Regions from separate parts of the Pseudomonas sp. ASL7 genome, predicted to be linked through region 1. Evidence: riboswitches for the same ligand, from Rfam matches in the RefSeq annotation. Region 1 holds a riboswitch; the other holds the start of a gene.

Evidence for each region. Region 1 has a riboswitch for cobalamin ahead of cobW (cobalamin biosynthesis protein CobW). Riboswitches for the same ligand answer to the same signal wherever they lie in the genome.
Region 2: another riboswitch for cobalamin. It lies ahead of cobO (cob(I)yrinic acid a,c-diamide adenosyltransferase); the one in region 1 lies ahead of cobW (cobalamin biosynthesis protein CobW).

The regions. Positions count from the first base shown of each region.
Region 1 is NZ_CM155279.1:1,133,166-1,145,213, forward strand. Features, by position in the region: gene metH (methionine synthase) at 1-2,203, opposite strand, end outside; partial or broken gene AC1MDT_RS05255 (fatty acid cis/trans isomerase) at 2,360-4,647, shown strand; gene nfuA (Fe-S biogenesis protein NfuA) at 4,866-5,450, shown strand; gene cobM (precorrin-4 C(11)-methyltransferase) at 5,592-6,338, opposite strand; gene AC1MDT_RS05270 (cobalamin biosynthesis protein) at 6,422-6,835, opposite strand; gene AC1MDT_RS05275 (CbtA family protein) at 6,832-7,536, opposite strand; gene AC1MDT_RS05280 (CbtB domain-containing protein) at 7,548-7,739, opposite strand; cobalamin riboswitch at 7,860-8,088, opposite strand; cobalamin riboswitch at 8,265-8,478, shown strand; gene cobW (cobalamin biosynthesis protein CobW) at 8,580-9,641, shown strand; gene cobN (cobaltochelatase subunit CobN) at 9,645-12,048, shown strand, end outside.
Region 2 is NZ_CM155279.1:252,834-264,881, reverse strand. Features, by position in the region: gene cobT (nicotinate-nucleotide--dimethylbenzimidazole phosphoribosyltransferase) at 1-48, opposite strand, end outside; gene cobU (bifunctional adenosylcobinamide kinase/adenosylcobinamide-phosphate guanylyltransferase) at 45-566, opposite strand; gene AC1MDT_RS01220 (cobyric acid synthase) at 699-2,159, opposite strand; gene cobD (threonine-phosphate decarboxylase CobD) at 2,189-3,181, opposite strand; gene cbiB (adenosylcobinamide-phosphate synthase CbiB) at 3,174-4,082, opposite strand; gene bluB (5,6-dimethylbenzimidazole synthase) at 4,079-4,729, opposite strand; gene AC1MDT_RS01200 (cobyrinic acid a,c-diamide synthase CobB) at 4,726-6,126, opposite strand; gene cobO (cob(I)yrinic acid a,c-diamide adenosyltransferase) at 6,123-6,734, opposite strand; cobalamin riboswitch at 6,816-7,048, opposite strand; gene AC1MDT_RS01190 (hypothetical protein) at 7,202-7,786, shown strand; gene AC1MDT_RS01185 (PQQ-dependent sugar dehydrogenase) at 7,853-9,166, shown strand; gene AC1MDT_RS01180 (O-methyltransferase) at 9,288-9,941, opposite strand; gene AC1MDT_RS01175 (C40 family peptidase) at 9,957-10,493, opposite strand; gene AC1MDT_RS01170 (C40 family peptidase) at 10,658-11,293, opposite strand; gene hda (DnaA regulatory inactivator Hda) at 11,507-12,048, opposite strand, start outside.

The DNA of each region.
Region 1 (12,048 bases):
GGATCAAATGGGCCACCGCCTGCTTCATTACGCGGGCGGATTTCACCACTTGCGGCAAGAACATTTTGCCGGCGCCGAACAGGTCGCCAACGATGTTCATGCCGGACATCAGCGGGCCTTCGATCACTTCGATCGGACGCGCGAACGACTGACGGGATTCTTCAGTGTCTTCCACGATGTGGGTGGTGATGCCTTTGACCAGCGCATGCTCCAGACGCTTGTTGACGTCCCAGTTGCGCCACTCTTCGGTCTCGGCTTCCTTGACGCTGCCATCGCCCTTGTACTTGTCGGCAATGGCAAGGAGGGCATCGGTACCGTGCGGCGTGCGGTTGAGCACCACGTCTTCGACCGCGTCGCGCAGTTCGGCCGGGATCTGGTCGTAGATCTCCAGTTGGCCGGCGTTGACGATACCCATGGTCAGGCCGTTACGGATCGCATACAGCAGGAACACCGAGTGAATCGCTTCGCGCACCGGGTTGTTGCCACGGAACGAGAACGACACGTTGGACACGCCGCCCGAGGTCAGGGCGTACGGCAGCTCGTCGCGGATATAGGCGCACGCGTTGATGAAGTCCACGGCGTAGTTGTTGTGTTCTTCGATGCCGGTGGCCACGGCGAAGATGTTCGGGTCAAAGATGATGTCTTCCGGCGGGAAGCCGACTTCGTTGACCAGAATGTCGTAGGAGCGTTTGCAGATTTCTTTCTTGCGCGCTTCGGTGTCGGCCTGGCCGGCTTCGTCGAAGGCCATTACCACCACGGCGGCGCCGTAGCGCTTGCACAGTTTGGCGTGATGAATGAACTGCTCGACGCCTTCCTTCATGCTGATCGAGTTGACGATACCCTTGCCCTGAATGCATTTCAGGCCGGCTTCGATCACTTCCCACTTGGAGGAGTCGATCATGATCGGTACGCGGGAGATGTCCGGTTCACCGGCAATCAGATTGAGGAAGGTCACCATGGCCTTCTTCGAATCGAGCATCCCTTCGTCCATGTTGATGTCGATCACCTGAGCGCCGGCTTCGACCTGTTGCAGGGCGACTTCCAGGGCCTCGGTGTAATTGTCTTCACGGATCAGACGGGCAAATTTCGCAGAGCCGGTAATGTTGGTCCGCTCGCCGACGTTAACGAACAGCGAGCTGCGATCGATGGTGAACGGCTCCAGGCCCGACAGGCGGCAAGCCTTCGGGATCTCCGGGATTTCACGCGGCGCGTAACCGGCGACGGCTTTGGCGATGGCTTCGATGTGCCCTGGTGTGGTGCCGCAGCATCCGCCGACAATATTCAGGAAACCACTTTGAGCGAACTCTTCGATGACCTTGGCGGTTTCCGCCGGCAGCTCGTCGTACTCGCCGAATTCGTTCGGCAGGCCGGCGTTCGGGTGCGCGGAGACGTGGGTGCCGGCCTTGTTCGACAGTTCTTCCAGATACGGACGCAACTCGCGAGCGCCGAGGGCGCAGTTCAGTCCAACCGAAATCGGTTTGGCGTGGGCCACGGAGTTCCAGAAGGCTTCGGTGGTCTGGCCGGAGAGGGTGCGGCCGGAGGCATCGGTGATGGTGCCGGAAATCATGATCGGCAGTTCGATGCCTAACTCTTCGAACACGCCTTGCACGGCGAAGATCGCGGCTTTGGCGTTCAGGGTGTCGAAAATGGTTTCGATCAGGATCAGGTCGGCGCCGCCTTCGATCAGGCCTTTGGCGGCCTCGGTGTAGTTTTCCACCAGTTCATCGAAGGTCACGTTGCGATAGCCGGGGTTATTCACGTCTGGCGACAGCGAACACGTGCGGCTGGTCGGCCCGATCACGCCAGCGACAAAGCGGGGTTTGTCCGGGGTTTCCAGGGTCTTGGCGTCGGCCACCTTGCGCGCGAGCCGTGCACCTTCTACGTTTAACTCATACGCCAGGCCCTGCATGCCGTAGTCGGCCAGGGAAACCTGGGTAGCGTTGAAGGTGTTGGTCTCCAGAATGTCGGCGCCGGCGTCCAGGTAAGCTTTTTCGATGGAGCCGATCACGTCCGGGCGCGTCAGCACCAACAGGTCGTTGTTACCTTTGACGTCGCTAGGCCAGTCGGCGAAGCGTTTGCCTCGATAATCCTGCTCCTCGAGCTTGTAGCTCTGGATCATCGTACCCATGCCGCCATCGAGAATCAGGATGCGCTCTTTGAGGGCGTGCTTGAGAGCTTGAAGGCGAACACTGCGATCGGACATTTGGACTACTCGGAAAGACCATGACGAAGGGGCAGGATGATAGCAAACCTGTGCGGATTTAGAGCATGCCCTGGTTTTGCATGAATATCGTTCATGTTGGCGTATGTGCCAGACCGGTAGAATCCCCGCGTTTTTTCAGGAATCAGGACCAGGGACATGTGGTATCGCGTCGTCACCGGCATTTTAATGCTGCTTTTAAGCTGGGGTGCCGCTGCGCAAAGTCCGGCCATTTCCTCTGCAATTTCCTACAGCCGCGACATCCAGCCGATCTTTACCGAAAAGTGCGTGGCCTGCCATGCCTGCAATGACGCCGCCTGTCAGCTCAATCTGGGCAGTGGCGAAGGTGCGGCGCGCGGCGCGACGAAAATCCCGGTCTACGACGGCCAGCGCAGCACCGCCGCGGCGCCGACCCGGCTGTTTTATGACGCCTTCGGCAAGCATGCCTGGCAGCAAAAAGGTTTCTATCCCGTGCTTGACGCCCAGGGCAGTCAGGCCGCGTTGATGGCGCGGATGCTGGAGCTGGGCCACAAAACCCCATTGCAACCCAATGCCAAGCTGCCGGAAGAGATCGTCCTGGGCCTGAATCGGGAAAACATGTGCGCCATGCCCGCGCAGTTCGATGGCTACGCCAGCGCCCACCCGAAAGAAGGAATGCCGTTGGCAGTCACAGGGCTGACCGATCAGCAGTACCAGACACTGCAACGCTGGCTGGCGTCCGGTGCGCCAATTGATGAGGAAGGTCTGGTGCCTTCGGCAAGAGAAGCATTGCAAGTGGTGCAATGGGAAAACCTGCTCAACGCCCCGGGTGCGCGGCAAAGTCTGGTGGGACGCTGGTTGTTCGAGCATTGGTTCCTCGCCCATATGTACTTCAAGGAGGGTGAGCCAGGGCATTTCTTCCAATGGGTCCGTTCGCGCACGCCGACCGGGCAGCCGATCGACCTGATCAACACCCGTCGCCCCAACGACGATCCGGGCATTCAGGTTTATTACCGTTTGTGGCCGGTGCAAGGGGTGATCGTGCAGAAAACCCACATCACCTACCCGCTGAGTGCGCCGAAGATGGCGCGGATAAAAAGCCTTTTCTATAACGGCAACTGGCAGGTCAACGCCTTACCGGGTTACGGACCGGAACGTCGGGCCAATCCGTTCGCTACATTCGAGGCGATCCCGGCCCAGGCGCGATACCAGTTCATGCTGAATACTTTGTGCGCACGTTCATTCGTGGCCCGGTGTGCCGCGGGCAGATCGCCACGGACGTGATCCGTGACAACTTCTGGGCACTGTTCCAGGCGCCGGAGCACGACCTTTACATCACTGACCCGAACTACCGTGGCAAGGCCACGCCGCTGCTGGCAATGCCGGGGCAGAACGACGACGTCGGCAGCGTCCTGAGCCTGTGGCACGACTACCGCGATAGACGTAACGAGTACGAAGCGCTGCGCCGCGACAGCTACGCCGATGCACCGGCGCCGAGTTGGTCGACGTTATGGGCGGGCAACGATAACGCTTTGCTAAGTATTTTCCGGCATTTCGACAGTGCCTCGGTGAACAAGGGGCTGATCGGTGACGTGCCGCAGACCCTGTGGCTGTTCGACTTTCCGCTGTTGGAGCGCACGTATTATCAGTTGGTGGTCAACTTCGACGTGTTCGGCAATGTCTCCCATCAGGCGCAGACACGCCTGTACTTCGACCTGATCCGCAATGGCGCCGAGCAGAACTTCCTGCGCCTGATGCCGGCCGATTCCCGGGACCATTACCTCAACGACTGGTACCAGAACAGCGGGAAATTCAAGATGTGGCTCGATTACGAGGCCATCGACGACGAAAAACCGACGGCGCTGAAACTGGACGAGAAAGACCCGAAACGCGACTTCGTCCTGCAATTGCTGGCTCGTTACGGTGAACTCAATGCCACGCCTGATCCGATCAACCGCTGCGACGGCGCGTATTGCTCGCGTCCGAACATCGACCCGGATTTGCAACGTGCCGAACAGGCCCTGAGTCGCCTGACGTCGCGCCCCGCAGCGGGCCTTGGCGTCATCGATCAACTGCCTGAAGCGACGATGTTGCGAATCGAGACCGCGAGTGGCAAGCGTGAGGTCTACAGCCTGTTGCGCAACCGCGCGCACAGCAACGTCGCGTTCGTGCTGGGTGAATCGCTGCGCTATCAGCCGGGGCTCGACACACTGACCATTTTTCCGGGCGTGCTCAGCAGCTATCCAAACTTTATGTTCAACATCCCGGCCGACCAGGTGCCGGCGTTCGTGGAGGCGATGGAAAACGCCAAGGACGCCAATCGCTTCGAGCAAATCGTCGAGCGCTGGGGTATTCGCCGCAGTCATCCACAATTCTGGTTTTACTTCCATGACCTGAGCCAGTACGTACACGAAACCAACCCGGTGGAAGAGGGCGTGCTGGACATGAACCGCTACGAGAATCTTTGAGCGCGGGCGGGTGTCGCCGCATTACCCTTGTAGGAGCGAGCCTGCTCGCGATGGTGTATCAGCAGCATTGATGTCGACTGACACTCCATCGCGAGCAGGCTCGCTCCTACAGTGGGTTTTCGGTGATTTTCCATCTGGCTCTTTCCCGACAAAAATACTAGGACTTTGTGCGGGGCGATGATTGGCGTAAACTGCGCTCAAGCCTGCGAGGAGTTTCCATGACCGCTATTACCATCACCGACGCCGCCCACGATTATCTGGCTGATCTGCTCTCCAAGCAGAACACCCCAGGCATTGGCATCCGCGTCTTTATCACCCAGCCTGGCACCCAGTACGCCGAAACCTGCATTGCTTACTGCAAGCCGGGCGAAGAAAAACCTGAAGACACGGCGCTGGGGCTGAAAAGCTTCACCGCTTACATCGACTCGTTCAGCGAAGCGTTCCTGGACGACGCGGTCGTCGACTACGCTACCGACCGTATGGGCGGCCAACTGACCATCAAGGCGCCAAACGCCAAAGTACCGATGGTCAACGCCGACAGCCCGGTCAACGAGCGCATCAACTATTACCTGCAAACCGAGATCAACCCGGGGCTGGCCAGCCACGGCGGTCAGGTCAGCCTGATCGATGTGGTCGAGGACGGCATTGCCGTGCTGAAGTTCGGCGGCGGCTGCCAGGGCTGCGGCCAGGCCGATGTCACCCTGCGTGAAGGCATCGAGCGCACGTTGCTCGAGCGTATTCCCGAGCTCAAGGGTGTGCGTGATGTGACTGACCATACGCAGAAAGAAAACGCCTATTACTAAGGTGTTCGCTGCGAAATGAAAAAACGGCACCCGTGAGTGCCGTTTTTTTATGGGTTAAATTCATTGGCCCCATCGCGAGCAGGCTCGCTCCCACAGTTGACCGCATTCCAATGTGGGAGCGAGCCTGCTCGCGATGGGGGTCTATGGACGATACAAATGCGCATGCCCCGCGCGATACAGCGATGATTCGCTGAAGTGATCACTGCCCAACACCCGACCCACCAATATCAACGCCGTACGCCGGAATCCCTTGGCTTCAACCTTTCCGGCAATGTCCTCGATCGTTCCCACCACCCAATCCTGGTCCGGCCACGTCGCCCGGTGGATCACCGCAATCGGGCAGTCCGCGCCGTAATGCGGCAGCAATTCAGCCAGGATCTTCTCCAGATGATTCACCCCCAGATGAATCGCCATGGTCGCCCCGTGTTGCGCCAGACTGCCCAGTTCTTCACCGGCCGGCATCGCCGTTTTGTCGGCGTAGCGGGTCAGGATCACGCTTTGCGAGATGTCCGGCAGTGTCAGTTCTGCGCCCAATAGCGCCGCGCAGGCAGCCGTTGCCGTCACGCCAGGAATGATTTCAAACGGGATATCGAGTTCACGCAGATAACGAATCTGCTCGCCAATGGCGCCATACAGGCTCGGGTCGCCGGAGTGGACACGGGCCACGTCCTGGCCGTTGTCATGGGCGGTCTTGATCAGTTCGATGATCTGTTGCAAATGCAGTTCAGCGCTGTTGACCACGCGTTCGGCACGGTGGCCTTCCAACACGGCGGCGGGCACCAGAGAGCCGGCGTAGATGATCACCGGGCAGTTGCGAATCAGCCGTTGGCCTTTGACGGTGATCAGCTCCGGGTCGCCGGGACCTGCGCCAATGAAGTAGACGGTCATCGTCGGTTCCTGTGAGAAAAAGGGGCAGGGCAAGGCTTCAGATGAAGATTGCTCATGATCGAAGGCGAGGATTATCGAGGATTTTACGCAGGCCCGGCCAATGCCAACGTTGCCTGGGCATATTTTTGTCGCGTAATCAGCAGCTTTGCCGGCACCTGAGCCAGTTGTTCGGCCAGGGCCAGGGCGGTACTTTCCGCCACGCCGTAGCAGCCAGTGCGCTCGAACGCGATCTGTGAATGGTGGCTGAGTTGCAGTTGATAGCCCGCCAACTGTTCGCTGCTGAAAAACATCACTTTTAACCCAAGTTGTGTGGCCAGTTCGATCAGGCCAGGTTCATCGCGCTTCAGATCGATACTGGCCAGGGCCTTGATCTCGTGAAGTTGGATTTGATGAGCCTGTAACGCCTGATCGAGTAGCGCCCGCAGCGTGCTGACAGGGCAGCCGCGCTGGCAGCCCAGGCCGACCACTAAAGTCGGCGCTGTGCGGGTATCAGTCATGCGTGGTAGTGGCCATCGCTTTTGCGGCGGAACAACCAGGCGCTGATCAGGCCCAAGGCCAGCCAGAATCCCATGTTGGTCAGCTGCGAAGCGATTTTGAATTGAGCTTCCAGGGCTTGCGGCGCGAGCATCGAATGCACTTCCGGTTGTGGCGCGCCAATCACGTGCGGAACGGCCAGGATCGCCACACCCAGGGCTTTCATCAGCCAATGACGGCTGAATACGATCAGCGCGATACCGACAGCGGTGGAAGCGGCGGTGCCAATCCACCAGATCTGCCGTTGCGCCAGATCGGCAGCGACCGTGCCTGGCAGTTCAGGCGGCAGACCCAGTGTGGGTGCCAGAACGAAGGTCGCATAACCGGCCAGGCCCCAGAGCAGACCCTGAGAGGTTTTGGTCGGTGCACGCAGGGTGTAAAGACCGGCGAGCATCAGGGCAAAACCGACGGCAACCACCAGGTTGCCGCCCGTGGTCGACAGCACACGCTGCCAGCCGTCTTCCGGCTCCCAGGCCTCTGCATCGTGGGTGTGGCCGGCCATGGCGGCACCGGCGTGTTCATGAACTTCAACGGCTGGCGCGGCTTTCTCATAGGTTTCCGCCTGAAGAATCAGCGGAGCCACCCAAAAGCTTTGCAGCAAGGTCAGTAGCAGGGCGGCCAGCAGCCCGGTAAAACCTGCGGTTTGCGCAATACGCTTGATCATGTCAGCAGGTCTCAATGGCACGGGAAAGCGGAGCTGTGACGGGTATCGTGCGCAGCGTTGTGCACCGCAGCAATGTGCGAGAAACCGGCGAAGTACACAAGGCTAGCGCCAAGAATCGACGCACACACGGCGGCGATCAGGCGTTGGCTCAGGGTTGTGGTGGTGCTGGCGGTGCTGTGGTTGGTGCTGGTGATGGTCGACATGGCGCTTCCCTCTGGTCTGTCGGCAGGTGGATAGAGCGCATGGAAAACCCCTGCGAGTCGGGCACGCAGACGTTCAAACAGCGCCCGCCCACCGCGGGTTTGTTATTCAGTGAACGTAATCGTCACTTTGTGTTGCGGGCCGGTCTCCGGGCTCGCGAGGGGCTTTGGCGTCAGCCGAAACCTGCAAGAATCACCTTCCCATGCCGAACTGCTGGCACAGTGGATTTGATTCTTCACTCGCTTACCGTTGCGGGGGCAGCACCGGACTGACATGGCTTTAGAGTAAAGCACATGATTCACCGGTTTCCCGTTTCACCCTGTGAAGGGCACCCGTAACAAGGTGCGTAGGAGAGCATGGGTGGGGGATGGGCGTCAATTGGCAAAGGTTCTCAACTCGGGACCGAGGTGAGTTCTTCGCGAGCAGGCTCGCTCCCGCAGGGGAATGCGATCACCTGTGGGAGCGAGCCTGCTCGCGAAGGGGCCGGTGCAGGCGCTACAAGACATTGACCCGCCCCCACACCATGCGTAGCCTTGCGCTTTCGAGGTTCTTCGGCGGTTGCCGAAGCTAAGAAGGGAACGCGGTCAATGCCGCGGCTGCCCCCGCAACTGTGAACGGTGATGTTCGCTGCCACGCCACTGCAAACCCAGTCCAACGGGTTCGCGGGAAGGCGCAGTGAATGCCAGGCCAACGGCCCGGCGCACCGTCAGCCAGGAGACCTGCCTCGATACAGATTCTCACTACAACCGGGCGGGGTGATCCGATGGCGAACTCTTCAGGCACGCGCGTCCGCGTTGCCGGTCGTCGTCCCGTTTGCCCGCCACCTTGCCAAAGGGCATCCGATGAAAACACTGGCCAAACTCCCCGTCACCATCGTTACCGGCTTCCTCGGCTCGGGCAAAACCACCTTGCTGCGGCACATGCTCGACAACGCTCAGGGCCGCCGTATCGCGGTGATCGTCAATGAGTTTGGCGAGTTGGGCATCGACGGCGAAATCCTCAAGCAATGCGCGATTGGTTGCACCGAAGAAGAAGCCAATGGCCGCGTCTACGAATTGGCCAACGGCTGCCTGTGCTGCACCGTCCAGGAAGAATTCTTCCCGGTGATGCGCGAACTGGTTGCCCGTCGCGGCGATCTCGACCACATCCTCATCGAAACCTCGGGCCTGGCCCTGCCAAAGCCACTGGTTCAAGCCTTCCAGTGGCCGGAAATCCGCAGCGCCTGCACCGTTGACGCGGTCATCACCGTCGTCGATAGCCCGGCCGTGGCGGCGGGCACTTTCGCTGCATTCCCGGACCAGGTCGACGCCCAGCGCAAACTCGATCCGAACCTGGACCACGAATCGCCACTGCACGAACTGTTTGCCGACCAACTGGCGAGCGCCGACCTGGTGATTCTCAACAAGGCCGACCTGATCAGCCCTGCAGACCTGGCTCGCGTGCGCCTGGAAGTCGCCGAAGAACTGCCGCCCGCGGTGAAAGTCATCGAAGCCAGCAGCGGTCGCGTACCACTGGACGTGTTGATCGGCCTTGGTGCCGGCTCCGAAGAACACATCGACAGCCGTCACAGCCACCACGACCATCACCATGAAGGCGAGGACGATCACGACCACGACGCCTTCGATTCCATTTCGATTGAACTGCCGCAAGCCGACGAAAGCCTGTTGATGGACGCGCTGACCCAGCTGGTGGTCAAGCACGGCATCCTGCGGGTCAAAGGCTTCGCCGCCGTTCCGAACAAACCGATGCGCCTGCTGATCCAGGGCGTGGGCACGCGTTTCGACAAGCATTTCGACCGTCAGTGGGGCGCTGAAGAAGCGCGCACCACGCGTCTGGTACTGATCGGCCAGGAGCTGGACGCCGCTCAACTCGAAGCGCAACTGCGCGCTGCGCTCAGCGTTTAAGCCATGCACCTGCTCAGGACCCAGCCCGGCGGTTTCGTGTCGGATGACAACATTGCCGACCTTGGACAAACCCCCGCCGAGCTGGTGATCCTGTGCAGCGGCGATTCCAGCCTCGCGCTGCTCGCCGAAGCCGCGCAGCAATTGCCCGACGATTACCCGAGCGTGCGCCTGGCAAATCCGATGCAGGTGCAAAATCATGCGTCGGTCGACCTGTATGTCGACGAAGTGCTGCGCCACGCCAAGGTGATTCTGATCTCTTTGCATGGCGGCATCGCTTATTGGCGTTACGGCGTCGAGCGGCTGGTGGAATTGTCCCAGCGTGGCGTGCAGTTGATTCTGGTGCCGGGGGATGACCGCCCCGACCCTGAACTCAGTGACCTGAGCACCGTGGCTGCCAGCGATCGGGACCGGCTCTGGCAGTTTTTGCGTCAGGGCGGCATGAGCAATGCCCTGGATTTTTTCCGCTGCGTGGCCAATCGTTGGCTGGGTCGCGACTATAGCTGGGCCGAGCCGCAAACCCTGCCGCGCACCGCGATCTACCACCCGCACAAAAGCCCCGCTGAACTGAGCGATTGGCAAGCCGACTGGCAGGCCGGACAGCCGGTGGCGGCGGTGCTGTTTTATCGCTCGCACTTGCAGGCGGCAAACACCGGTTTCATCGATATTTTCTGCCAGCGCTTGCAGGCAGCGGGGTTAAACCCGTTGCCCATTGCGGTGGCCAGTTTGAAAGAACCCGGCTGCCTGACGGTGGTCGAGGACCTGTTGGATGAAGCCTGCGCCTCGGTGATTCTCAATACCACCGGCTTCGCCCAGTCCAGCCCCGAAGCGCCGCACTTGCGGCCGTTTCGCCGCAATATCCCGGTGATTCAGGCGATCTGTGCCCAGGACAACGAACCCGGTTGGCGCGCCAGCGAACAAGGCCTCGGTCCACGAGACCTGGCGATGCACATCGCACTGCCGGAACTGGATGGGCGGATCATCAGCCGGCCGATCAGCTTCAAGGACCTGGCCTGGCGCAGCGAGCGCAGCCAGTCGGACGTGGTGTGCTACCGGGCGCAACCGGAACGCATGGATTTTGTCGCTGAACTGGCGCGGCGCTGGATCGACCTGGCGCGCGTACCGAACGGCGAAAAGCGCATTGCGCTGATCCTCGCCAATTACCCGACCCGTGACGGGCGCATCGGCAATGGCGTTGGCCTCGACACACCCGCCGCGGCGCTGAATATCTTGCAGGCGCTTTATCAAGAAGGTTATCCGCTACCAGCCGAGTTGCCCGACAGCGGTACCGCGCTGATCCAGCAATTGCTCGGTGGCGTCAGCAACGACCTCGACACCCTTGATCAGCGTCCCTGCCAGCAAAGCCTTGCGCTGGACGATTACAGCCGAATGTTCAACGCCTTGCCCGAGGCCAATCGCCAAGCCGTGCTCGAACGCTGGGGCACGCCGCAAAACGATCCGATGTTCCGCGGCGGACGGATGATGATTGCTGGTCTGCGCTTTGGCCTGACGTTCGTCGGCATTCAACCGGCGCGCGGTTATCAGGTTGATCCGAGTGCGGTCTATCACGACCCGGACCTGGTGCCGCCCCACGGGTATCTGGCGTTCTACTTCTGGCTGCGTGACACCTACGGTGCCCACGGCGTGATTCACGTTGGCAAGCACGGCAACCTCGAATGGTTGCCGGGCAAAGGTGTCGGGCTGTCGGAAAATTGCTGGCCGGACGCGCTGCTCGGGCCGCTGCCGAACATCTATCCGTTTATCGTCAACGACCCGGGTGAGGGCGCCCAGGCCAAGCGTCGCACTCAGGCGGTGATCATCGATCACCTGATGCCGCCACTGACCCGCGCCGAAACCTACGGGCCGCTGCGTAACCTCGAACTGCTGGCCGATGAATATTACGAAGCGCAACTGCTCGATCCGCGCCGTGCCCGCGAGTTGCAGCGCGACATCCTGCAGCTGGTGCGCGATACGCACATCGACCGCGAACTGCAGCTGGACGAAAAGCTCGACAGCGATGCCGATGCAGCGATCTGGTTGCCGCGTCTGGACACCTACTTATGTGACTTGAAAGAGTCGCAGATCCGCGATGGCCTGCACATCTTCGGCGAATCGCCGACCGGGCGTTTGCGCATAGACACATTGCTGGCAGTGCTGCGTATTCCCCGTGGCGATGGCCGTGGTGCGCAGTCGAGTTTGTTGCGGGCGTTGGCCAAGGCGTTCGAATTGGGCTTCGATCCGCTGGATTGTGCATTGGCCGAACCCTGGACCGGACCTCGCCCGGATGCTTTGTTGTCGATGAACGACGAGCTCTGGCGCACGGCGGGCGACACCCGCGAACGCCTGGAACTGTTCGCCGCTCAACTGATCTCCCAGACGGTGAATGATCCCTGTAGGAGCGAGCTTGCTC
Region 2 (12,048 bases), 880 kb from region 1:
TTGGGTATCGATCGGCTTGCACGGGTTCAGCCACCAGGATTGAGTCATAACGCGGTTCCTTTTAAAGTCAGGGGCAGGCCGGCGACGGTCAAGACGACTCGCTGACAGCGCTCGGCCAAAGCTTGATGCAGCCAACCGGCTTCATCGACGTAGCGGCGAGTCAATTCGCCCAGCGGTACGACACCCATTCCGGTCTCGTTGCTGACAAAAATGATTTCACCTGGCAATGACGCCAGGCAGTCCAGCAAGGCCTCCCGTTCGGCCGTCAGGCGCTCGGAATTGTCGAGCATCAGCAGATTGGTCATCCACAGCGTCAGGCAGTCCACCAGCAAGCAATGCTCTTCGCTGGCGGTTTCGCGCAGCACGCGGGCCAGTTCCAGTGGTTCTTCGATCAACGCCCATTCGGCCGGACGACGGGCGCGGTGATGGGCCACCCGTTCGTTCATTTCGCCGTCGAGGGCTTGGCTGGTGGCGATGTAGGTGACCGCCAGAGCGCTGTCGGACGCGAGTTTTTCGGCCAGGCGACTTTTACCGGAACGGGCGCCGCCGAGGATCAGTTGCAGCATACTTATAACCTTCTAATTGGCGGTGGAGCGACGGGCCTCATCGCGAGCAAGCTCGCTCCCACAGGGGCTCTGTGAACGCCGAAAATCCAATGTGGGAGCGAGCTTGCTCGCGATGGCTTACTTCAAATCACCTTAAATCCCGCAGAGTTCGCGCAATAGCCGAGTATCCAGATGCTTCTCCACCAAATCCGCCAACCGCTCGATATCGCGCTCGCGCAATGCGTGGTAATCGACCTCCTGGACCTTTTGCAAACCCGCCCAGCGCAACAGCGCACTGCACGCCGCCGGTGATTCGAAGAGCCCATGCAGATACGTTCCGAAAATCTGCCCATCGACACTTTGTGCACCATCGCAGCGCCCATCGTCCAACTGCACGGCGGCGTTTTCCAGGGCCGGCCCAGTCGTCACGCCGGCATGAATTTCGTAGCCGCTGACGGCTGCATTTTCCAACGCCAGACGCCCGCGCACGTTACGTAATTGCTTCTCTGCTTCGAGCTGCGTGTCGAACGCCAGCAAGCCCAAACCGGCACTGGAACCCGGCGCGCCCTCGAGCCCCAGAGGGTCGTGCACCTGTTCGCCGAGCATTTGCAGACCGCCACAGATCCCCAACACTTTGCCGCCGTAGCGCAAGTGTCGGGCAATAGCGCTATCCCAGCCGCTGGCCCGCAGATACTCAAGGTCGCTGCGCACGCTTTTCGAACCGGGGAGAATAACCAGATCCGCGGGCGGAATCGTCTGGCCGGGACCTATAAATTGCAGATCCACTTGTGGATGCAGGCGCAGCGGATCGAAATCCGTGTGGTTGCTGATGCGCGGCAGCACCGGCACCAGTACTTTCAGCACCTGATCTGCCTTGTCGATCTGACGCTGATCGATGCCGTCTTCGGCTTCCAGGTGCAGATCCATCACGTAGGGCAACACGCCGATCACCGGCTTGCCGGTGCGCGCCTCCAGCCAATCGAGGCCCGATTGCAGCAAGGCGATGTCGCCGCGAAAGCGGTTGATGATGAAACCTTTGACCCGCGCCTGTTCGCTTGGCGACAACAGTTCCAGGGTCCCCACCAGATGGGCGAAGACACCGCCGCGATTGATGTCGGCAATCAGCACAACCGGACAATCCACCGCCTCGGCAAAGCCCATATTAGCAATGTCACCGGCGCGAAGATTGATCTCGGCGGGCGAGCCGGCACCTTCAACCATCACCACCGGATACGCCGCGCTCAACCGTGCATGGGAGGCCAGTACCGCTTGCATCGCGATGGCTTTGTAATCGTGATAGGCGACGGCGTTCATCGTCGTGACAGCGCGGCCATGAATGATCACCTGGGCACCGGTGTCGCTGTTGGGTTTGAGCAACACCGGGTTCATGTCGGTGTGCGGCTCAAGGTTGGCCGCCTGGGCCTGCACCGCTTGCGCGCGCCCGATCTCGCCACCGTCGGCAGTCACTGCGCTGTTGAGCGCCATGTTTTGCGGTTTGAATGGCACGACGCGCACGCCTTGACGCGTGACCCAACGACACAGCGCTGTCACCAGTGTGCTTTTGCCGGCGTCCGACGTAGTGCCTTGCACCATCAAAGTGGCGCTCGGAACCATCGAAGTGGCGCTCGGAGCTATCAACTCAGTCATCGGTTTTCCTCAGCGTAGGCACCGAACGCTTGCGCGAGACGCGCCCAGTCCGCTTCATTGCCGGGCAAACCAAAACGCAGGCTGCTGTTATGGGTGAATAGCCGCAGCAGGATGCCGCGCCGGGCCATGAATTCATGCAGCTGTTCGGCGCGTTCGGTGATCAGCCATTGGAACAGCGCGCAACCACCCTGGGGCTTGAAGCCGTGCTGCTCAAGCAGCAGCGCCAGACGCTCGCTGGCCGCTTCGGTGCGCGCCCGTTGCCTGACGTGCCCTTCGGTATCCAGCAGGCAGGCGTGGCCGACCACCCGGGTAGGCCCGCTGACCGCCCACGGCCCCACTTGTTCGGCCAGCAACTTGAGCAGCTTGCGCTCGGCCAGGACAAAACCCAGCCGCACACCGGCCAGGCCGAAAAACTTGCCGAAGGAGCGCAGCACAATCAAACCGACCTGATGGGTAAAAGGCGCCAGGCTCAAGGACGGCGTGTTGTCCATGAACGCCTCGTCGACCACCAGCCAGCCACCGCGCTGAGCCAGTCGTGCATGCCAGTCGAGCAGCCTGCTTGGGGGCAGGCTCAGGCCAGTGGGATTGTTCGGATTGACCACCACCAGCACGTCGAAGCTGTCGAGATAGAAGTCGACTTCCTGCTCTATCACCTCGCGCACAATGTAGCCATTGCGTCGCCATGCTTCGGCGTGTTCGGCGTAACAGGGTGATAGCACGCCGACCTTGCCGGCCCGACGCAATCGTGGCAGCAGCTGGATCGCCATTTGCGAACCGGCAACCGGCAACACCTGGGCGGCGCCGTAATAATCGCAAGCGGCCTGCTCCAGGCCATCATCGGTTTCCGGCAAACGCGCCCAGATCTGCTGCGCAATCTCCGGAACCGCAAACGGCCAGGGCGCGAGGCCACTGGACAAGTCGAGCCAATCGGCTTCGGCAATGCCGAAATCGAGCGCCGCTTTACGTAACCGACCACCGTGTTCAAGCATAAAATTCAGCCCCCACGCAGAGAATCAGCAGCCATAACCCTACGCCGCGCTGGACCAATTGCCAGCCACGGTCAATGGCGTCGGCATCCGCCGGCACGCCTTCGCCCAGTGGTGGACGCTGATGCAGTTCACCGTGATAAATCGCCGCCCCGCCCAACTCGACGCCAAGTGCTCCCGCACCGGCGGCCATTACCGGACCGGCATTCGGGCTGTCCCAGGTCGGGCCTTGGGTGCGCCAACATTTAAGCGCCAGTCGGGTTTTGCCCAGCAGCGCGTAGGTCAATGCCACCAGTCGCGCTGGAATGTAGTTGAGGATGTCGTCGATTTTTGCCGCGGCCCAACCGAAACGTTCGAAGCGTTCATTGCGGTAGCCCCACATCGCATCCAGCGTATTGCTCAAACGGTAGAGCACCACGCCCGGCGCGCCAGCCACGGCAAACCAGAACAGCGCGGCAAACACCGCGTCGCTGCCGTTCTCCAATACCGACTCGGTGGCCGCACGGGCGACTTCGGTTTTATCCAGTTCACTGGTCTGACGGCTGACCAGGTAACTCACGCGTTGGCGCGCCTGGTCCAGGTCGTCGCTGCGCAACGCGCTGGCCACCGGCACGACATGCTCGCCAAGGCTGCGCAGGCCAAGGGCGCAATAGAGTGCGAGAATCTCGACGATCCAGCCGACATAAGGCGCCCAGGACAATGCCGTGACCAGCAGCGTCAGCGGTACTACCGCGATCACCCACGCGGTGACGCCGTGACTGCGCCAGCCGCGACCGCCACCATTGAATCGTTGCTCGATGCGGTCGGCAAAACGGCCGAACGCCACCAGCGGATGCCAGCGTTTGGGTTCACCCAGCAGCGCATCCAGCGCCACGGCGGCAACACTCAACAACGCCACACTCATTGACTCTCTCCCCAATAATTCTCATACAGCAATTCGCTGAGTGGACGCGCCTGCGCCCAGCCTTCGAGCACCAGCATCGGCGCCGGGTAGAACTCCTTGACCGGTCCGAGGCAAAGCACCGCCATCGGCTTTGCGCCGATGGGCAACCCCAGCAGGTCCGCCAACGCTTGCGGTTCGAACAGCGAGACCCAGCCCATGCCCAGCCCTTCGGCGCGGGAGGCCAGCCAGAGGTTCTGGATCGCACACGATAACGAGGCCATGTCCATTTCCGGCAAGGTGCGACGGCCGAAAATATGCCGCTCGCGATCATCCATCAACGCGGCGACCAGAACTTCGGCGCAGTCGTTGATGCCTTCGACCTTGAGCTTCATGAATTCGTCGGTGCGCTCGCCGAGGGCTTCGGCGGTGCGGATACGCTCTTCTTCCACCAGCACCTGAATCTTGCCGCGCAGGGCCCGATCGCTGATGCGGATGAAACGCCAAGGCTGCATCAGGCCGACGCTCGGCGCCTGATGCGCGGCTTCGAGCAGGCGCCTGAGCAACTCTGGCTCGACGCTGCCGCCGCTGAAGTGACGCATGTCGCGGCGTTCGCCGATGGCTCGGTAGACCGCCGCGCGTTCGGCTTCGGAGAATGCGTTATCGGTCATGGCCTCTTCGCGAGCAGGCTCGCTCCCACAGTGGACAGCATTTCTTCAGGCAACACACTCTCAAATGTGGGAGCGAGCCTGCTCGCGATGGCGGTGTCATGATCAGGCGCAAACAACGCGGCTACAGCGGTCGGATTGGAGGGAAAATAGAAGTGCACGTAGGAAGCGGTCATCCGCCCCTCACGATAAACCGCCTCCGCCCCGCGCCCGCCGTTAGGGCTTAAACCACGAGCAATCGGTTCCAGCTCGGTGCTGGTCAACGAGTGATGATAGGTATGCCCGCGCAACACACCTTCGGGCAGTTCGACCGCTTGTAACGCTAACGCGGCCAGACGCTTCTGCATCACCGCATCACCGCTCAGCAGGCCAACCAGCTCAGCGCGAGTGCCTTCGACATCGGTCAACGAATCGAGCAGATAAAGCATGCCGCCACACTCGGCCAACAACGGTTTGCCCGCCACGTGGTGCGCACGGATCGCAGCCAGCATCGTGGCATTCTGTGACAGCGCCAGATGGTGCAATTCAGGATAACCGCCCGGCAGGTAAAGGCTGTCTGCCTCTGGTAATCGGGCGTCACGGATCGGCGAGAAAAACAGCAACTCGGCGCCCATGGCTCGCAGCAAATCCAGGCTCGCGCCATAGGTGAAAGCAAACGCTTCGTCGCGGGCGACCGCTATCCGCACCCCTGCCAGTAAAGGCTCAGCAGCGATCACATCCGGGGCGGCGAATTCCACCGCTGGCGGCAGCGCGACCTCACAACTGCTGGCCAAGGCGTCCGCCGCCGCATCGAGGCGCACATCAAGATCGTTCAACTCGCTGGCCTGAACCAACCCCAGGTGCCGACTCGGCAATTCGATCCCGGTTTCCCGGGACAAGGCGCCGTACCAGCGCAGCCCTTCGGTCAGGCTGCCTTCGAGCAATTGCGCATGACGCAGCGTGCCGACGCGGTTGGCCAACACACCGGCAAATGGCAAGTCCGGCTGATAACGCGCGAGCCCCAGGGCCAGTGCGCCAAACGTCTGCGCCATGGCCGTGCCGTCGATCACAGCGAGCACCGGCACACCGAAGTGCCGCGCCAGGTCCGCGCTGGACGGCGTACCGTCGAACAACCCCATGACGCCTTCGATCAGGATCAAGTCGGCTTCGCCAGCGGCTTCCCACAATAGCCGGCGACTCTCCTGCTCGCCGACCATCCACATGTCCAGTTGGTACACCGGCGCACCGCTGGCACGCTCGAGAATCATCGGGTCGAGAAAGTCCGGGCCGCATTTGAACACGCGAACCTTGCGCCCCTGATTGCGATGCAAACGGGCCAGCGCGGCGGTGACGGTGGTCTTGCCCTGACCGGAAGCCGGCGCGGCAATCAGTACCGCCGGGCAATGACGTGGTTGACTCACAGTTCGACGCCTTTTTGCGCTTTGATCCCGGCCTGGAACGCGTGCTTGATCACGCCCATTTCGGTGACGGTATCGGCCAGTTCGATCATCTCAGGCTTGGCGCCGCGACCGGTGACGACCACGTGCTGCATCGGCGGACGGGCCTGCAAATCGCTGAGCACTTGATCGAGATCCAGATAGCCGTGCTTCAGCGCGATGTTCAACTCGTCGAGCACCACCAGGCCAATCGACGGATCGCGCAGCAATTGCTGCGACACGGCCCAGGCGGCTTCGGCGGCAGCGATATCGCGCTGGCGATCCTGGGTCTCCCAGGTGAAGCCCTCGCCCATCACATGAAAACGCACCTGCTCCGGGAAGCGCCGGAAGAACAACTCTTCGCCGGTGCTGTTGCGACCTTTGATGAACTGCACCACGCCGCATTGCATGCCATGGCCCATGGACCGGGCCAGCATGCCGAAGGCTGAACTGCTTTTACCTTTGCCGTTGCCGGTCAGCACCAACAGCAGGCCGCATTCATTCGGGGAGTTGGCGATGCGTTCGTCGATCACGGCTTTTTTGCGCTGCATGCGCGCCAGATGGCGTTCGTCACGATCAGGGGAATCAGTCATGGGGGAGCTCTCCGTTGAGGCTGGATAACGGCGGGCAGGCACAAGAATTGACGGCAAAAAGCCTGGCATCGCCCACCGTGATGCCGCTGGATGAATCAGGCCGGTCTCCGGGCTCATAAGCGGCGATACGCCGGACTGCGCGCCTTCCCATGTCGACAGTCGACACAGTGGCTCAAGGCGCAGTCTTCACTCATTTACCGTTGCGGGGGCAGCGCCGGGATCGTGACCCCCTTCGTTTGAAGGGATGACTCACCGGCTTCCCTGTTTCACTCTGTCGACCAGGGTCACAGAGCACCTGAAACAAGCCGCGAAGGTTAGAGGGTTGGGGGTGGAGCGTCAAATGAAGACAGAACCCCGGTGAACGATATACTGCCGCCGGTCAATCGGCTGACGCCAAGGTTGTGTCACAGCGCGAGCAGTGATATCAAAGAGCCATAACCGCAATCAAAATAACAAGGGTGAGCAACATGCAAGGCATGATCATCAGCAATCCGAAGCTGGAATTCCTGCGCCCGGTGCTGGAGCGCTGGTTTGTCTGTATCGACCGCTACAACGCTGTGCGCGGCGATAACGAAACCCCGTATTGGTTCGATGAAAAAGCCAACCTCGGGCTGCTTTCCACTGCAGCCTGGATGGCGGAAATGGTCACGCTGCAACAAACGTCGACCCGTAAGCAAACCGAAGAAGGCGAACGCAATGCGCGCGCCGATCTGTTTATCGCCACCCCTGAAGAACGCGCTTACCTCCAGGCCACGCAGCGCTGGCCTCGGGTCAATAGCCTGAACCTGACTCAAGCCTTGCTCGATATCACCAGCGACGCGAAGAAAATCAGCTACGCCAGCGACCTGAAACTCGGCTGCCTGTTTGTCGCGCCGCAAAAGGCCCAGCATGGCGCCACGCCGGAAGAACTCCAGGACATGGTCGACGACCTGCAGAAGGAACACAGCTGCGCCGTCGCCTGGTATTTCCCCTACGCTTACCGAAAATTGCGCAATGAAGCGGGCAACTATCACCCGGGCATCGCCGTGCTATTCAAGGAAGCACGCGGCTGACCGGTTGAACCTTCAATCCTCTCGGCGTCTCTATGAATAGATAGGGCATTCATAGGGACGACCGGCATGTGCAAGCTCCAACTCATCATTGTCATCGCGCTCGCCGGAGGGCTCGCCGGCTGTGGTGAAACCGCCAGCCTGCAAGTCTCCGACGGCACGGGTCCGTCGCCAAAACTGCCAGAACCCAACAAGACCCTGATCCCGACGGTGAACATCGCCCCGGCGATTGGCTGGCCGGCTGGCGCAAAACCCATTGCAGCCGCCGGAACTCAGGTCGCGGCCTTTGCGGAAGGCCTCGATCACCCTCGCTGGCTCTATGTGTTGCCCAACGGCGACGTGCTGGTGGCCGAAACCAACGCACCACCGAAACCCGATGACAGCAAAGGTATTCGCGGCTGGATCATGGGCAAAGTCATGGGCCGCGCCGGCGCGGCCGTACCGAGTCCGAACCGCATCACGCTGCTGCGAGACAAGGACCACGATGGCATTGCCGAAACCCGCACGGTGTTCCTCGAACACCTGAACTCCCCCTTCGGCATGACGCTGGTCGGCAATGACCTCTACGTGGCCGACACCGACCGCTTGTTGCGCTTCCACTATGAAAACGGCGATACGGCGATCACCTCGCCGCCGATCACAGTGGTCGACTTGCCAGCCGGCCCGCTGAATCATCACTGGACCAAAAACGTCATCGCCAGCAAAGACGGTAGCAAGCTGTACGTCACGGTGGGCTCGAACAGTAACGTCGCCGAAAACGGCCTGGATAAGGAAGAAGGTCGCGCGGCGATCTGGGAGGTTGACCGAGCCACCGGCAATCACCGGATCTTCGCCTCGGGCCTGCGTAACCCCAACGGCATGGCGTGGGAGCCGCACAGCGGCGCCTTGTGGACGGCGGTCAACGAGCGAGACGAAATCGGTAGCGACCTGGTGCCGGACTACATCACCTCGGTCAAGGACGGCGCGTTTTATGGCTGGCCGTTCAGCTATTACGGCCAGCATGTCGACATTCGGGTCGATCCGCAAAACCCGGACCTGGTCGCCAAGGCGATCCCTCCGGACTACGCAGTCGGCCCGCATACTGCGTCGCTGGGCCTGACATTTGCTGAAGGCAACACACTTGCGGTGCCGTTCAAGGAAGGGGCATTCATCGGCCAGCACGGCTCGTGGAACCGTAATCCGCACAGTGGCTATAAAGTGATTTTCGTGCCGTTCAGCGCAGGCAAACCAATCGGGCAGCCAATTGATGTGCTCACCGGTTTCCTCAACGCCAAAGAAGAGGCCATGGGTCGTCCGGTGGGCGTGGTGATTGATCAGCAGGGGGATTTGCTGGTGGCGGATGATGTGGGGAACAAGGTGTGGCGCGTTTCGGCGGTTAAATAAGGCATTACCGCCGAACACATCACCTTGTAGGAGCGAGCTTGCTCGCGATGGTGTGTCAGGCGACATCGATGTAACTGACCCACCATCGCGAGCAAGCTCGCTCCTACACGGGCCCGACGTTTTAGCGCTTACGGCACAACGTCAATCCATCGCCCAACGGCAATAACGACAGATCCACGCGCGAGTCATCCTTCAAGGCACGATTGAGTGCCTGGATGGCCCGGGTGTCTGCGCTCTCGGAATGCTCCTCAAGTACCCGCCCGCTCCACAGCGTGTTATCGAACACCGCCAGACCACCCACGCGCAGCAAACGCAGGGCGTGCTCAAGATAGGCTGGATAGTTAGCCTTGTCGGCATCAATGAAAATCAAATCGAAGTGGCCTGGCTGATTGAGCTGGTTGAGCGTTTGCAGTGCAGGCGCCAAACGCAGATCGATCCGCTCGGTGAGCCCCGCCTCCTGCCAGTAGCGGCGCGCGATGGCGTTGTAGTCGCCGGGAATATCACAGCAGATCAGCGAACCGTCATCCGGCAATGCAGCCGCCATGCACAAGGCGCTGTAGCCTGTGAAGGTGCCCACTTCAAGCAAATGCCTGGCACCGGTGATCTTCACCAGTAACGCGAGAAATTGCCCCTGCTCCGGCGCCACCTGCCAGCGAGCCATGGGCAGCGCCTGGGTTTCGTCGCGCAAGCGCTTGAGCACCGACGTTTCCCTTAAGGAAACGTCGAGCAGGTATTGATACAGGGAATCGTCGAGATTGAGCGTGCGAGCGGTCATGACAACCTCTGCGAACTATGGGTTACGCGCCAGATGCTCAGGTTGCAGGACACGTTTGGCGCTCAGGTAGGCTCTCTGCCAATACGCTTTGGACAAGCTGTCAAGCTTCACCGTGCCGCCGGTGGCTGGCGCATGGACGAATCGGCCTTCGCCGACATAAATGCCGGCGTGGCTGACCTGGGAGCCGCCATGGGTGGCGAAGAAAATCAGGTCACCGGTTTGCAGGCCTTCCTTGCCCACATTAGCCGCCTGCATGCTGATCAGCTCGCGGGTGGTACGCGGCAGGGAAATACCGGCGACATCACGGTAGACGTAGCCGATCAAGCCGCTGCAATCAAATCCGGAGTCTGGCGTGTTGCCGCCCCAGCGATAAGGTGTGCCGACCAGGCCCAACGCGCGGAACAGTACTTCTTCTGCTTCGGGGGAGAAGGCTTGGGATGAGCCGAAAATGATCGGCGCGCGAACCACCGGAGCAGGAGGCGGTGGGCGGCTCGCGCAGGCGCCAAGCAGCGCGGCAAAGAACATGATTGCGAGGCGGGCCGACGTCGTCATGGCAGAACATCCTGATCTGGCTGCGGCTTTTTCTGCAGGGGACGCAGAAAAGAAAACCGCCTGCGCAGGACGCAGGCGGTTTGCCATCAATAATAGATCTGGATTCTAGCGGCTAAACGGCAAACTTCAAGTAAGACTTTAAGTTCACCTTACAAACTGTCCGCTTATTGGCGCGCCGTGACGATCGTCGGGGCTGCGGTCGGGGCCATCGCGAGTGCGCGCTTGGCTTCGATGAAGGTTTTGTTCCAGTAACTGTCGCCCAGGCTATCGATCCGGACACCACCGCTGCGGCGGCTGCTGGAATGGATGAACTGGTTGTCACCCAGGTAGATCCCGGCATGACTGACGCGACCGCGTCGACCATTGGTGGCGAAAAACAGCAAGTCGCCCGGCTGCAGCTTGCTGCGAGAAACCAGTGGCGCGTCGACGTTGATCATTTCGCGAGTGGAGCGCGGCAGATTCATGCCGGCCTGTTCACGGAACAGGTAACCGATGAAACCGCTGCAATCGAAACCGTCTTCAGAGGTACCGCCGAAACGGTAACGGGTACCGATCAGGGACATGCCACGTTCGAGGATGCTGTCGGCCAGACCCGGAAGCTTGTACGACTTGCCGCCAGCAAAGTCGGCCAGTTCTTTTTCGGTGGCCATCTCTTCCTGGTAAAGAGCGGAAGACTGGGCAGTAACAGAATTTTGAACCTGCTGTTGTTGCTCTTGCTGGGACACTGGAGAGTGAGCAGCGCAACCGAACAACAGGGTGACGAGTGCGAGGGGCACGAGGGGTGCAAAGCGATTTAGCATGGGCACGACCGTGGCTGATAGTTGTAAAGAAGGCGAGACTATGCCCGCTATCAACCTCATTTGCAAATTCAATCGATCTTTATGTGACTTTCCGGTTTCGCGATTACATCTAAGCGCTAATGCCCCATTTAGACACCTGCGTGTCCTACGCCCTGTAGGACAGCGGATTTTTTGGCGCCTGAAATCTGCCAAAAACCTTGTAGGCACTAGGTTTTACCAGCCCAGTGTCTCTTTTAGAAACGGGATGGTGAGCTTGCGCTGGGCTTGAAGTGAGGCCTGATCGAGACGTTCCAGCAACTCGAAAAGCGCACTCATGCTGCGGGTGCCGCGAGTCAAAATAAAATGCCCGACTTCATCGGTCAGGTGCAGGCCGCGACGCGAAGCGCGTAGTTGCAAGGCCCGTAATTTGTCTTCGTCGGAAAGCGGCCGCATCTGAAAGATCAGCGCCAGGGTCAAACGAGACTTGAGGTCCGCCAGCTTCACCGGCAGTTCACGCGGGGAGGTCGAAGCGGCAATCAGCAAACGCCGTCCACTGTCACGCAGACGATTGAACAGATGGAACAGCGCCTCTTCCCAATCCGCGCGCCCGGCGACTGCCTGCAAATCATCCAGGCAGACCAGTTCGTATTGTTCGAGGTTATCGAGGATTTCGGTGCCGCGATCCAGCAGCTCAGCCAGTGGCAAATACACCGCCGGCTCGCCCAATTGCTCGAAGCGCAGGCACGCCGCCTGCAACAAGTGGGTACGCCCTACCC